One region of the Pantoea sp. GW821-FHT03E06 genome, then DNA from elsewhere that is predicted to be linked to it. Evidence: riboswitches for the same ligand, from Rfam matches in the RefSeq annotation. Region 1 holds a riboswitch; each other region holds the start of a gene.
What was found. A riboswitch is a leader RNA that binds a small molecule or an ion and turns the genes downstream of it on or off. The one in region 1 is predicted to bind thiamine pyrophosphate.

Region 1 (4,918 bases):
TAAGTATAAAGATACGGCAGGATTTCAAATAATAATGACAACGCATTCACCGTATCTTATTAGCGATTTGCCGAAAGAGAACATCCTGAGAATCTCTCGAGTGAGTGATAGCCTGTCCGTTTCTCACTCTAACTTTGGTTTCGGCAGTAACATCTATGACATTATTAATGATAGCTTTTTTTTAGATTCGCCCATTGGAGAATTTGCTAATACGAAAATAGCAGGGTTAATTGCTTTCATTAGGGGTGAGAACACCGCAGAATATACTGTAAGTAGTGCCAGAAATGTAATTGACTTAATCGGTGATCCATTAATAAAAAACAGGATTTTACAAATGTTTCATTCTACATTTGGCGAGAATGAAAGCACTTTAGCTGAGATTGAAAAACTTGAAAAACGTATTGCGCAATTAAAAAAGGAGCTTTGAAATGATCAATCTCGCCAGTACGCCATTTGATGATGAAAGTTTCGTTAAGAATTACATCGATCTCATTTCAAAAAAGATGACCTTACCAGCCAGCAAGCGGTTAACCATTAAGCATAAATTACTTACTCTGCCAAATAATGTGTCGCTAGACAATGATTTTATCGAAGTTATCCTGACTAACCCTTTTGACAACAATAATCTTAAAGGGTTGAAAGGAGAATTATTTATCTCCGGGTATTTATTGTTGAAAGATTTTTTAATCAAAGGGAAAGCGTATTTTGATTATGTTAAACGCCAATCTCTTGTGAATGTAAAGAATCATGAAATGAAGGGCATTTACCGTGACCTCAGAGGTAACAGTATTACTCCGCTGATTGGGCTGGTAAACGCAAATCTTATCGATGATGCCAAAAAAAGTAATGAAAAGTACTGGGCGTTTTATGATCTGATTCTTAAAGAATTAAAATTAATTAACGTTAATTTCGAGGAGGTATTTGATTATTCTTTTATTGATAAAGAAACGAGGTATAATATTATTCAAAAAATAAATGTCCCAATCTGTCCTTATTGTAATAGGCAGTACATCGAGACTTACAAAAAAGACAAACAAGGCGAAGCCATCGCGCAATTGGATCATTTCTATAATAAGTCAGTATTTTCTTTATTCTCCTTGACGTTAGCTAATTTCATTCCTTCTTGTGCATACTGCAATACGATCTTGAAAAGAGATTTTCTTTTTCCCTATAAGTATCCTTACGTTGATAAAAATAATGATGATGTCATCTTCCTCATCAACACAGAGAGTGTTAAAACTGTTTATCATCCAAGTGACATATCTATCTCATTAAATAAAGCCAATGATTATTATCACCAGCTTTCATTCTTCAATGCGGCCGAAATATATGAAAACCATAAGCAGGATGTTGCTAACCTGCTCACGAAGTCAAACTTATACAATCAAAATTATAAGAAATCGTTGGAGGGGATTTTAAAGGAAACGATCACCGATAGTCAGTTGAGGGTAATGCTTTTCAACACCACCATTGAAGACGGTGTTATATCGGCCACGCCACTCGCAAAGTTAACAAAGGACATTTTATTTTCAAAGGACATATTTTAGCGTCACTGGGGGTATGTACTTTTCTTGTTGGGGAGATCATCTTTTGATTACCTTAGCTGGCTATCTTTACTGCCGCGACGGTTGTAACCGCCAATCGCCGCCTGTTTTTTATCGATGTTACTCTGACAATTTACACAGTAACGCACGCCCTTTAACGCCGCACGGCGCGCTTCCGGGATGGGAGCGCCGCACTCGTCGCAAAACTCGGCGCTTTCACCGTGTCCGAGATGACTGCGCGCCCGTGCCACTGCATCATCTACCGTGGCATCAATTTGTTTGTTTACTGCACCATCATCAGACCAACCGCCCGCCATATTTCACCTCTTACGCAAAGCCATGAACTAAGTATAAGGCAACATGCAATAAATGCCGGTCAGGCAAAGATGCCGTGCAACATCAGCCGTCTTTTTACTCCTATTGACACATCATCAGGCGCCATCCTAGACTGCGGCTTGTTCCAAGGGGTGCCCTGTTAGGGGGCTGAGATTCTACCGGCTGGTGTTTTTTACTGGCATCGTAGTGACCCTCCGAACCTGATCCGGCTAATACCGGCGTAGGGATGCGGAACCGCAGGGCTTGCACGCCCTGATTCCATCTTTGTGCTTTGTAGCGGACAGTTCGCGCTCTTCGGGTGATGCCGGGGAGTTTTAATGCAATCGCAAAGGTGGCTACGAACATGACCGAATCGGCAATAATCTCAACGTTGCTGGCTTTCCTCCAGCGCAGCGACAGCTCGGATGACGATTTCAACCAGCTGGCCCTCGAAATCTTCGCCTATCAATTCGCCCACAACCAACCCTATCGCCGCTTCGCCATCCAGCGAGGACGCACGCCGCTGACGGTCAAACACTGGCGCAATATTCCGGCGATTCCGATTACCGCTTTCAAAGACTTTACCCTGAGCTGTGGCCCCATCGAAGCGATGCAGGCTGTTTTTATGACCAGCGGCACCACCGGTACAGTCAAAGGTCGCAGCTACCATCCAACGCTGGACGTTTGGCAATGTTCGATGATGCTGAATTTCCGCCAGCGCTTTATGGCAGGCGTCGATCGCATTCGTATGGGGATTCTGTTTCCGGATACCGTCGCGATGCCGAACTCCTCGCTGGCGACATACCTGGCGCTGGCGGTACAGGCCTTTGGTACACCCGCAAGTGAAGTGATGGTGGGTGAACACGGCCTCGACGTGGAACGCGTATTCGCCGCGCTTGAGCAGGCTGAACACAGCGGTGAACCCTATGCGCTGCTGGGTGCCAGCTACAGCTTTGTACCGCTGCTGGACGAAATGCAGCGCCAGCAGCGTCGTTTCTCCCTTCCCGCCGGCAGCCGTATTCTTGACACCGGCGGATTTAAAGGCCAATCCCGCGAGGTTGCCGCAGAGGCATTTTACACATCGCTTGCCAATGCCTTTGGCATTCCACGCGCGCAGTGCATCAACATGTACGGCATGACGGAAATCAGCACGCAATTTTATGACGAGGGCAATGAAATCTGCCCGCCGGTCAAATCCGGCCCGCACTGGATCCGCACGCGTGTTGTGAACCCATTAACCGGCGACGACATGCCCGATGGCGAAGTTGGCGTGCTGGTACATCACGATCTGGCCCATTTCAATTCCGTTTCCGCTTTGCTGACGGAGGATGCAGGCATCATCGTGCCTGGTGGTTTTCACCTGCTTGGACGGGTAAACGGCGCGGATGCAAAGGGATGCTCACTGACCATGGAAGATTTTCTGGCTGCCGCGCAGGTGAATCCGTGAAAGAAGTGGCGGGGCATCTGCCGGGCTTATGCGCCAGCGAAGTGCAATGGCACACGCTGCGATTTGGTCAGGGTAGTGAGATCGTGGAAGTGGATGTTCCGGCGCTGGACGAAGCGCAAATCATCGCGCTGACTGCCCGCGTACGCGCCAATGCGCGCGCCTATCTGCATCAGCTGAGCGTGGCGCAGATCATCACCATTATTGATGAAGCGGTGGCGCGACTGCTGGATCGCACGCATCCCTTGCGCATTAAGGCCGAAAAGCTGCTGCCGATCGTGACGGGCTATGACGCAGACATGGTGCGCCTTGGCCTCACCGGTTATCTCAAGACATTTCGCCAGCCGCAGCTTAAGCGCTTTCTGGCGGAGGACTTCGCCCATCCGCAGATGCTGGATGATTTTCAGCCACGGCCCAAAGGCGGTTTTGCCCGTGCGTTTGGCCCGGAACTCCTGCTGCATATCTGGGCTGGCAATGTGCCGGGCTTACCGCTGTGGAGCCTGATTTGTGGTTTGCTGGTGAAGGCCGGCACCATTGGCAAATTACCCGGCAATGAACCGCTGATGGCGAGCTGGTTTGCGCAGCTGCTGGCCGAAATCGATCCTCAACTTGGCGCGTGTCTGGCGGTGGTTTGGTGGCAGGGCGGCAGCGCGGAAACTGAGCCGACCTGGTTACGGCAAGCGGATGTGGTGCTGGCCTATGGTGGCAACAACACGCTCGCCGCCATTCAGCAGCGTTTGCCTGTCACCACGCGTTTCCTGCCGCATGGCCATAAAATCAGCGTTGGGCTGGTAGCCGCCTCGGCGCTCAATACCCGTCAGGGCGCACAACTGGCACGACGCGTGGCTTATGACGTGATGCGTTACGACCAGGCCGGCTGCTACTCGCCGCAGATGTTGTTTGTCGAGCGCGGAGGAGCGGTGTCATCGGACGAATTCGCCGCCTATATCGCGCATGAACTTGCCGCGTTGGCACGTAAACATCCGCGCCGCCCACTGGCTATTGAAGAGATGAACAGCCTCGCGGCATGGCGTAATGGCGAAGAGATGCGTGCGCTGGCGGATGGCCGAACGCTTTACGGCCATCCCACCGACGGCTGGGCGGTGGTGAGCGTGGCACAAGCGGAAGCGCTGTTACCTTCCGCACTCGGACGCACGCTGAAAGTGGTCGCCGTTGATGCGCTGGAGGAGGCCATACAGGCGTTAGCGCAGCAGCGCCAGGTTCTCCAGACGGCAGGCGTGGCTGCAACGCCTGCCGAACTGTTTCGTCTTTCCGCTTTGCTGGGCCAGGCGGGTGTTACCCGCATTACGGCGTTCGGTGACATGACGTCGCCTGAAGCGGGCTGGCATCACGATGGCCGTTTTAGCCTGCTTGATCTGGTCACTATCACCGAGATCGAGCAGGGCGCAGAGGCGGCGGCTGAACGATTCGCGCCCTATGCAGACTGATATGCGTTTTGTAGGGCGCGCATTCATACATACCCAGACACCTCTAAGATTCACATCCCATATTTCAGGAGCCTTTAATGAAATTCACTAACCGTACGGTGCTGGTTACCGGTGCAAGCCGGGGTATTGGCGCTGCCCTTGCCAAAGCCTTCGCCGCGGAAGGCGCT
Region 2 (4,918 bases), on a different contig from region 1:
TAAATGCGCACCCTACGAAATCCTCACGGGTCAAATGTAGGGGCGCCATTCATGGCGACCAGTTAATGATTAAGCCATCAGTCAAAAGTAGCAGTTTCACGCCGAAAAGATAAAGCCTGTCAGAACAACGGCTTTTTTGTGTAGAATGCCCGCGCGAGCCGCATGAAATCTGGCGTCGGCGCTTTGATAGCTTTTGGTTATCTGATTGATAACGTCTGCATATTAGAAGTTGGCCCGAAAATTCTGTAACTTGCATCACATCTTTTAACGGAGGTCACCATGTCCATCATTAATACCAAGATCAAACCATTTAAAAACGCAGCGTTCAAAAACGGCGAATTCATCGAAGTCACCGAGAAAGACGTTGAAGGTAAATGGAGTGTTTTCTTCTTCTACCCGGCTGACTTCACCTTCGTATGCCCAACCGAACTGGGTGACGTTGCAGACCATCATGAAGAGTTCCAGAAACTGGGCGTAGATATCTACTCTGTTTCTACCGACACGCACTTTACCCACAAAGCCTGGCACGGTTCTTCTGACACCATCGCAAAAATCAAATACGCGATGATCGGTGACCCAACTGGCGCGCTGACCCGTAACTTCGAAATCATGCGTGAAGACGAAGGTCTGGCAGACCGCGGTACCTTCATCGTTGACCCGGAAGGCATCATTCAGGCGATCGAAATCACTGCAGAAGGCATTGGCCGTGATGCATCTGACCTGATCCGCAAAGTGAAAGCAGCACAGTACGTGGCTTCTCACCCAGGCGAAGTTTGCCCGGCAAAATGGAAAGAAGGCGAAGCAACGCTGGCTCCATCACTGGACCTGGTTGGCAAAATCTAAGCCAACATCACGCCATTCGATCTTTCTCTATCGGGTGCTACGGCACCCGATTTTCATGACAGGAACTCACTATGCTCGACACCAATTTAAAAACCCAGCTCAAGGCTTACCTTGAGAAATTAACGAAACCGGTTGAGTTGATTGCCACATTGGATGATGGCGTTAAATCGGCAGAGATCCGTACTCTGCTGGTCGATATCGCGAGCTTGTCAGATAAAGTCAGCTTCCGTGAAGAGAACGATCGTCCGGTGCGTAAACCCTCTTTCCTGATTACTAACCCAGGCAGCCAGAGCGGTCCGCGCTTTGCCGGTTCGCCAATGGGCCATGAATTCACTTCACTGGTTTTAGCCCTGCTGCAAACCGGTGGACACCCTTCGAAAGAAGCGCAGAGCCTGCTGGATCAAGTGGTAGCGCTGGAAGGTGACTTCCATTTCGAAACCTATTATTCACTGTCGTGCCACAACTGTCCTGACGTGGTACAGGCGCTGAACCTGATGGCGGTACTGAATCCGCGCATCAGCCATACCGCGATTGATGGCGGTATGTTCCAGAACGAAATCACCGAACGCAACGTGATGGGCGTGCCAGCGGTATTTCTGAATGGCAAAGAGTTCGGTCAGGGCCGTCTGAGCCTGGCGGAAATCGTCGGTAAAGTGGACACCAACGCCGATAAACGCGCGGCGGAAGAGCTGAACAAACGTGATGCCTATGAAGTGCTGATCGTCGGCAGCGGCCCAGCGGGCGCAGCAGCGGCCATCTACTCGGCACGTAAAGGTATTCGTACTGGCCTGATGGGCGAACGCTTTGGTGGCCAGGTGCTCGACACCGTCGACATTGAAAACTACATCTCCGTGCCGAAAACCGAAGGCGCCAAGCTGGCTGGTTCATTGCGCGCTCACGTTGATGATTACGACGTGGATGTGATTGATACCCAGAGCGCCATTAAGCTGATTCCTGCGGCGAAAGAGGGCGGTCTGCACGCGATTGAAACCGCATCCGGCGCGGTACTGAAATCTCGCAGCATTATCATTGCCACCGGGGCGCGCTGGCGCAACATGGGCGTACCGGGCGAAGAGCAGTATCGCACCAAGGGCGTCACCTATTGCCCGCACTGCGACGGTCCGCTGTTCAAAGGTAAACGCACGGCGGTGATCGGCGGCGGTAACTCAGGAGTTGAAGCGGCGATCGATCTGGCCGGCATTGTTGAGCACGTCACGCTGCTGGAATTTGCCAGCGAAATGCGCGCCGATAAAGTGCTGCAGGACAAACTGCGCAGCCTGAAAAACGTCGACGTAATTCTGAATGCGCAGACCACGGAAGTGAAAGGTGACGGTAGTAAGGTTACCAGCCTGACCTACATCGATCGTAATAACCAAACCAGCCATGAAATCGCGCTGAGCGGTATCTTCGTGCAAATTGGCCTGCTGCCAAACACCACCTGGCTGGAAGGTGCGGTTGAGCGCACTAAAATGGGCGAAATCATTATTGATGCCAAGTGCGAAACCAGCCTGAAAGGCGTATTCGCCGCCGGCGACTGCACCACGGTGCCATATAAGCAGATCATCATCGCCAGCGGTGAAGGTGCGAAAGCCTCACTCAGCGCCTTTGATTATCTGATTCGTACTAAACCGGCTGAATAATTTTTGCGATAGCCACGCAATAGCCCCGTAACCTGTGTTGCGGGGCTTTTTTTTATCTTTATACGTCCTTAGCCTAACCAGCGTTTTGCTTCGGCATCGCTGATATCGCGGTAATAGACTTTATGCAGTCGTTCACCGCAGCTTTTGCATTGTGCTTCTACATGAGTAGAAAAATAGTGGCGACCCGCTGGCGAAATTGCGCCTTTACGGGATATTTGGACGTTGCGCCATCGATGTGCATGCGGAATAAAGCTGAAGAATTTTAATTTCATTATCGCTACCGGATTGGGGTGGGCGGTGTCTGTCTTTAAATCCGGGATGCCATTAGGCCGATTTTCAAGCGAGATGGGCTTGATATTTATCAAGCGTTATTCAGACAGGTCTCGATTTTAAGGTGGTGCGGCGTGGAACGTCCTCGTTTGCTCAGGATGAATGAACGAGGCATTCACTGATTTACAAGCTCTGATGCTGCCATTATCCTGTCTGCGGCATGAAGCAATACATTCATGCTATGACTCGGGGTGCCCCTGTAACACAGGGCTGAGATACACCCGCTGACCTGATCTGGATAATGCCAGCGTAGGGAAGTCAGATGCCTGACCGCATTCGCCTTCTTGATCGCCGGTTGGGAGCTTTATGACACAGCCTAACCTTCTCTCCACTGCGCAACTCGCGCAATCCTTGCTCCTCCTGCGACAGCAAGCGCCACTGGTGCACTGTATGACCAACGACGTGGTGCAAACCTTTACCGCCAATGTATTGCTGGCGCTGCACGCTTCTCCGGCGATGGTGATTGATGCTGAAGAGGCCGCGCAGTTTGCCGGGTTTGCCGATGCGTTATTGATAAACGTCGGCACGCTAACGCGCGATCGTCGAGACGCGATGTTAGCGGCGGTGCAGGCCGCGCAAAAAGCCGGCACGCCGTGGACGCTGGATCCAGTTGCGGTCGGCGCATTAACTCTGCGCACCGAATTCTGCCAGCAGCTGCTTGGTCTGCATCCGGCGGCGATTCGTGGTAACGCTTCAGAAATTCTCGCCCTGGCTAATCAGGCAACGGGCGGTCGTGGCGTGGATAGTCTGCATCAGGCCGATGCCGCGCTGAGCGCTGCGCAACAGCTGGCGCGTGACTATGACACTGTCGTCGCCGTAACCGGCGAAGTGGATTACGTTACCGATGGCACTCAAACGTTGGCGATCCCCGGCGGGAGTCCGCTGATGACGCGGGTGGTCGGCACCGGTTGCGCGTTGTCGGCGGTGGTGGCGGCTTTCACCAGCTTACCGGGCGAGCGTCTGCTGCATGTGGCCGCTGCCTGTCGTGTGATGTCGCTAGCCGGTGAAATCACGGCGCGTCAAGTCGAGGGGCCGGGCAGTTTTGCGTCGGCTTTTCTTGATGCGCTCTGGACGCTGGAGATGACAGTATGAAACGCATCAACGCATTAACCATCGCCGGTACCGATCCAAGTGGCGGCGCCGGTATCCAGGCCGATTTGAAAGCCTTCTCCGCGCTGGGCGCGTATGGCACCAGCGTCATCACTGCGCTGGTGGCGCAGAATACCTGCGGCGTGCAGTCGGTTTATCGTATCGAACCCGATTTTGTTGCCGCGCAGCTCGATTCGGTGCTGGACGATGTGCGCATTGATAGCGCAAAGATCGGCATGTTGGCAGAAACGGCGATCGTTGAAGTGGTGGCCGAGCGGCTGAAACGCGCCAGCCTGCCGTTTGTGGTGCTGGATACGGTAATGATTGCCAAAAGTGGCGATGCGCTGCTGTCGCCGGATGCGGTAGCCAGCGTACGCGAACTGCTGCTACCGCAGGTCTCGTTGATCACGCCGAACCTGCCGGAAGCCGCAGCACTGTTGGGGTGCGCTATGGCGCAGGATGAAAAAACCATGCTGCAGCAGGGCGATGCGCTGCTGGATCTTGGCTGTGAGGCGGTGCTGATGAAAGGGGGACATCTTAGTGATGCCGAGAGCCCGGATTGGCTGATCACCCGCGCGGGACGCCAGCGTTTTACCGCGCCGCGCGTCAATACCCAACACACGCACGGCACCGGTTGTTCACTCTCAGCGGCGCTGGCCGCACTGCGGCCACGGCATAATGATTGGGCGGCGACGGTGGCTGAAGCCAAAGCCTGGCTGCAGCAGGCGCTGCTGCATGCCGATTCGCTGGAAGTGGGCAAAGGCATTGGGCCAGTGCACCATTTCCATCAGTGGTGGTAGGGCGTAACGCCAGATTGCCGCTTTTTCACTGCGAATCCGTCTGAAAAATGGAGTCAGCAATTTGCCAGCCTGCGGCATTCCGGTCCAGGCTGTTGGGGGGGAATCGACAGGTGTCGGTTCCAATCCAGCCATTTATCAGGAGCGAACATGACGGACATCGTACAGTTATTGGGCAAAGAGGCGGATAGCCTTCTTCAACATCGCTGCATGACCATT
Region 3 (4,918 bases), on a different contig from region 1:
AATACCATGGCCATCCACAAACAGCAGATCGGGCTGCTGGGAAAGCTGCTGCCAGGCTTCCAGCAGCGCGGGCATTTCGCGGAAAGATAAGAAACCCGGGATGTAGGGCATGGTGGTCGCCACGCGCGCAATGCGATGTTCCACCAGCGTTAAAGAAGGATACTCGAGAATAACCAGGGCAGCGCGCGTGACCTCGCCGCCCTGCTCAAAACCGACGTCGGCGCCACCAATGAAGCGCGGCGGCAGCACGTCGAAATCATCCTGCCGCACCACATCAGCAGCGCGTTGTAACTGTTCCTGGCGTAATGCGGCTAAATCCATGATTAACCTTGATGGTACGGACGAGACAAGCGATGCACTGCTTCCACAAATGCACCGGCATGCTCTGGCGGCACGTCGGGATGGATGCCGTGCCCCAGGTTAAACACATGGCCTTCACCCGTGCCAAATCCTTCAAGGATCCCTGCCACTTCCTGCTCGATACGCGCTGGCGGTGCATACAGCATGGAAGGATCCATGTTGCCCTGCAGCGCCACTTTGTCACCAACACGACGACGCGCATCAGCGATATCGGTAGTCCAGTCGAGTCCCAGCGCATCACAACCGGTCGCGGCAATCGCCTCCAGCCACTGGCCGCCACCTTTGGTGAATAGCGTAATCGGTACGCGACGACCTTCGTTCTCGTGCAGCACGCTATCGACGATTTTGTGCATGTAGTACAGCGAGAATTCGCGATAGTCGCGACCAGTCAGTACGCCGCCCCAGGTATCGAACACCATGATTGACTGCGCGCCGGCTTTGATCTGCGCATTCAGATAAAGAATGACGCTGTCCGCCAGCTTATCCAGCAACTTGTGCAGCGTTTGTGGATCGGCGTACATCATCTTTTTGATTTTCGTGAAGGCTTTGCTGCTGCCGCCTTCCACCATATAGGTTGCCAGCGTCCATGGGCTACCTGAGAAGCCAATCAGCGGCACTTCGCCTTTCAGATTGTGACGAATCGTACGCACCGCGTTCATCACATAGCCGAGCTCTTGCTCAGGATCCGGTACCGGCAGCTTGTCGACATCGGCGCGACAGGTGATCGGATGGGAGAAACGGGGGCCTTCGCCAGTTTCAAAGTAAAGCCCAAGTCCCATCGCATCGGGAATGGTGAGGATATCGCTGAAGAGGATCGCCGCGTCCAGCGCATAGCGACGCAGCGGCTGCAGCGTAACTTCACATGCCAGCTCAGCGTTCTTACACAGTGACATAAAATCACCGGCTTCAGCGCGCGTGGCTTTGTACTCCGGTAAATAACGCCCGGCTTGTCGCATCATCCATACCGGCGTGACATCTACCGGTTGACGTAACAGGGCGCGCAGATAACGATCGTTCTTCAGTTCACTCATAATAGGCTCTCTCATGCTAAGGCCGGCAGTGTAGCATTTTCACGCCGCGCTGGCGCGACACAGGGCAACGGTATCTTCGATCAGGCGACGCGCAACCGTGCCTGGCGGCGGCAACAGTGGCAAATCGTCATAGCGATACCAACCGGCATCGAGCAACTCTTTGCCGTCGTGCTGCAAGTCACCGCCAGCGTATTCGGCCATATACGCCATCATCAGTGAATGCGGGAACGGCCACGGCTGCGAAGTAACGTAGCGCACGTTTTTCACCCGCACGTTGCTCTCTTCCATCACTTCACGCGCCACCGCTTGTTCTAAGGTTTCGCCCACTTCGACGAAGCCCGCCAGCACGGTGTAAATGTTGTTGCGATGACGGGCATGATTGGCAAGCAGAATCTCATCGCCACGGCGAATGGCCACAATAATGCACGGCGCAATTTGCGGGTAATAGCGCTCGCGGCAGTGATGACACAGACAAGCGAACTCGCGCTTGCTGATATGCATTTCATGGCCGCAATAGCCGCACCAGCGATGCGATCGATAGAACTCCGCCAGCTGCACGCCGCGCCCGGCGATCTGGAACAGACCGACATCTTGATCAATCAGTTGGCGGACCGAGCCCATGCTGTCTGGACGCGCTTCCCGCACGAGCCAGACGTTTTCGCCCTGCCATTCGCCAATCAAAATGCCGTGGCTGCCACTGAGTCCAAAATCGGTGGATAAGCCATGCGGCAGTTCGCCCTGCGGTAACCAAAGTTTTTGCTCATGGCTGACAATCCACCATCCAGCGTCTAAGCTTGAGATCTCACGTTGCATCTTAATCGTTGTCCTTAGCGTTAAACCGCACGCTGAAACTCTAATATTAAGTGTGTAATAAACAACTATAACCTACCTGGAGCCCCATATGCTTAACCAGTTAGATGACCTGACAAAGCGTGTCGGCGGCGGAAATGAATTGGTTGATTCATGGTTGCGCGCCCGTCGACAGCTGCTTGTCACGTACTACGAGCTTATTGGCCTGAAGCCACAAAAAGATGCGTTAACCGCGCTGGATGAACAAGCGCTGGATGCATTTTGCCACAATCTGGTGGATTACCTTTCTACCGGTCATTTTAGCGTGTATGAACACATTATTAGTGAGATGCAGGGTGATAACCCCTTAATGGCTGCCGCGCAAATTTATCCGGCACTTGAGGCGAACACTGACCGCATCATGCAGCTCTACGACAGTCATTTGCAGCAAGCGATTAACGACGATAACTGTGTCGATTTTCAGCAGGCGCTGTCCGAAGTCGGCGAAGTGCTGGAATCGCGCTTCACGCTGGAAGATAAGCTGGTACAACTCGCCTGGGATAACCAGCTGGCGCATCTACCGGTTGCCAATGACAGCGTCATCGCCCGCCCGGCCTGAATGCCCGCAGTTGTAAAAAACTTGTTATTCGAGAAAAGCCCTCTTATGCTAAATGGGCTTTTTTTATGAGCCTCTTCCAGAAAAATGAAGAGTCAGGTTTTGCGATATAAGCGTAGCGTGCGCAGCCAGTTTGCACTCGGACAGCGCGCAGGGACCGGAGCGTACACGAAGTACGTGACGGCCACGAGCACTGCCCAGGTGCAAAATGGCAAGCAAAGTAGCTTATATCGTAAAACCCAACACCTTGTCGGAGTGCCCTTAGGGGCTGAGACCGTTAATTCGGGATCCGCGGAACCTGATCAGGTTAGTACCTGCGAAGGGAACAAGAGTAGATATCATCAGCACGATGTCGGCTTATGCCGTTATCGTATCTGTTACTCCTTCCGAACTCTGGGCAAGCAACTTCCAACTTTTATAGGAAATTTGCTATGTCTGCTAAAACCTCTCGTCGTGAACAACGTGCTCAGGCGCAGGAATTTATCGATTCCCTCCAGGGAACCGCTTTTCCGAACTCAAAACGCATCTGGATCACCGGCAGCCGCGCGGATATTCGCGTGCCCATGCGTGAGATTCAACTGAGCCCAACGCACACCGGCGGCAGTAAAGACGATCCACAGTATGAGCCGAATGAACCGGTGCCGGTATACGACACGGCCGGTGCTTATGGCGATCCTGAAGCCACGATCAATGTGCATCAGGGGCTCACCAGGCTGCGCACCAACTGGATCGAAGCGCGCGGCGACAGCGAAACCATTCACCAGCTGAGTTCCCGTTACACCCAACAGCGTCTGGCAGATGAAGGCCTGGATCATTTGCGTTTTGAGCATCTGCCACAGCCGCGCCGCGCCAAAGTGGGTCGCTGCGTTACCCAACTGCACTATGCACGTCAGGGCATCATCACGCCGGAGATGGAGTTTATTGCGCTGCGTGAAAACATGGGCCGCGAGCGTATTCGTGGTGAAGTGCTGCTTCAGCAGCATCCCGGTCACAGCTTTGGCGCCAACCAGCCGGAAAATATCACCGCGGAGTTTGTCCGTCAGGAAGTGGCCAGCGGCCGCGCCATCATCCCTGCTAACATCAACCATCCCGAATCCGAACCGATGATCATTGGTCGCAACTTTCTGGTGAAGGTGAATGCCAATATCGGCAACTCGGCGGTCAGTTCTTCGATTGAAGAAGAAGTGGAGAAACTGGTGTGGTCAACGCGCTGGGGGGCAGATACCGTGATGGATCTCTCTACCGGACGTTATATCCATGAAACGCGCGAATGGATTCTGCGTAACAGCCCCGTGCCGATTGGTACGGTGCCGATTTATCAGGCGCTGGAAAAGGTGAACGGTATTGCCGAAGACCTCAACTGGGAAATATTCCGCGACACGCTACTGGAACAGGCGGAGCAAGGCGTCGATTACTTCACTATCCACGCTGGCGTGCTGTTGCGCTATGTACCCATGACGGCTAAACGACTCACCGGCATTGTGTCACGCGGCGGATCAATCATGGCGAAATGGTGCCTGTCGCACCATACCGAAAGCTTCCTGTATCTCCACTTCCGCGAGATTTGTGAGATCTGTGCTGCCTACGATGTGGCATTGTCTTTGGGCGACGGCCTGCGTCCGGGCTCAATTCAGGATGCCAACGACGAGGCGCAATTTGCCGAGCTGCATACGCTAGGCGAACTGACGAAAATTGCCTGGGAATATGATGTGCAGGTGATGATTGAAGGTCCGGGCCATGTGCCGATGCAGATGATTCGCCGCAATATGACCGAGCAGCTGGAGCACTGCCACGAAGCCCCTTTTTATACGCTCGGTCCACTCACTACCGATATCGCACCCGGCTACGACCACTTCACTTCCGGCATCGGCGCGGCAATGATTGGCTGGTTTGGCTGCGCCATGCTGTGTTACGTGACGCCCAAAGAGCACCTCGGTTTACCGCATAAAGAGGATGTGAAGCAGGGGCTGATCACCTACAAGATCGCCGCACACGCTGCGGATCTGGCGAAAGGCCATCCGGGCGCGCAGATTCGCGATAATGCGATGTCCAAAGCACGTTTTGAATTCCGCTGGGAAGATCAGTTCAACCTGGCACTTGATCCGCATACCGCTCGCGCCTA

Region 2: another riboswitch for thiamine pyrophosphate. It lies ahead of thiM (hydroxyethylthiazole kinase); the one in region 1 lies ahead of AC07WB_RS19970 (LuxE/PaaK family acyltransferase).
Region 3: another riboswitch for thiamine pyrophosphate. It lies ahead of thiC (phosphomethylpyrimidine synthase ThiC); the one in region 1 lies ahead of AC07WB_RS19970 (LuxE/PaaK family acyltransferase).

Annotation. Positions count from the first base shown of each region.
Region 1 covers NZ_JBWKUG010000002.1:75,966-80,883, forward strand. The annotation lists gene AC07WB_RS19955 (AAA family ATPase) at 1-427, shown strand, start outside; gene AC07WB_RS19960 (hypothetical protein) at 429-1,547, shown strand; gene AC07WB_RS19965 (DksA/TraR family C4-type zinc finger protein) at 1,595-1,861, opposite strand; TPP riboswitch at 1,998-2,124, shown strand; gene AC07WB_RS19970 (LuxE/PaaK family acyltransferase) at 2,224-3,306, shown strand; gene AC07WB_RS19975 (acyl-CoA reductase) at 3,303-4,751, shown strand; gene AC07WB_RS19980 (3-oxoacyl-ACP reductase) at 4,829-4,918, shown strand, end outside.
Region 2 covers NZ_JBWKUG010000001.1:2,745,403-2,750,320, reverse strand. The annotation lists gene ahpC (alkyl hydroperoxide reductase subunit C) at 280-843, shown strand; gene ahpF (alkyl hydroperoxide reductase subunit F) at 915-2,483, shown strand; gene AC07WB_RS12850 (hypothetical protein) at 2,552-2,755, opposite strand; TPP riboswitch at 2,991-3,086, shown strand; gene thiM (hydroxyethylthiazole kinase) at 3,120-3,905, shown strand; gene thiD (bifunctional hydroxymethylpyrimidine kinase/phosphomethylpyrimidine kinase) at 3,902-4,702, shown strand; gene fbaB (class I fructose-bisphosphate aldolase) at 4,850-4,918, shown strand, end outside.
Region 3 covers NZ_JBWKUG010000001.1:263,076-267,993, reverse strand. The annotation lists gene nfi (deoxyribonuclease V) at 1-321, opposite strand, end outside; gene hemE (uroporphyrinogen decarboxylase) at 324-1,391, opposite strand; gene nudC (NAD(+) diphosphatase) at 1,431-2,204, opposite strand; gene rsd (sigma D regulator) at 2,293-2,799, shown strand; TPP riboswitch at 3,038-3,138, shown strand; gene thiC (phosphomethylpyrimidine synthase ThiC) at 3,228-4,918, shown strand, end outside.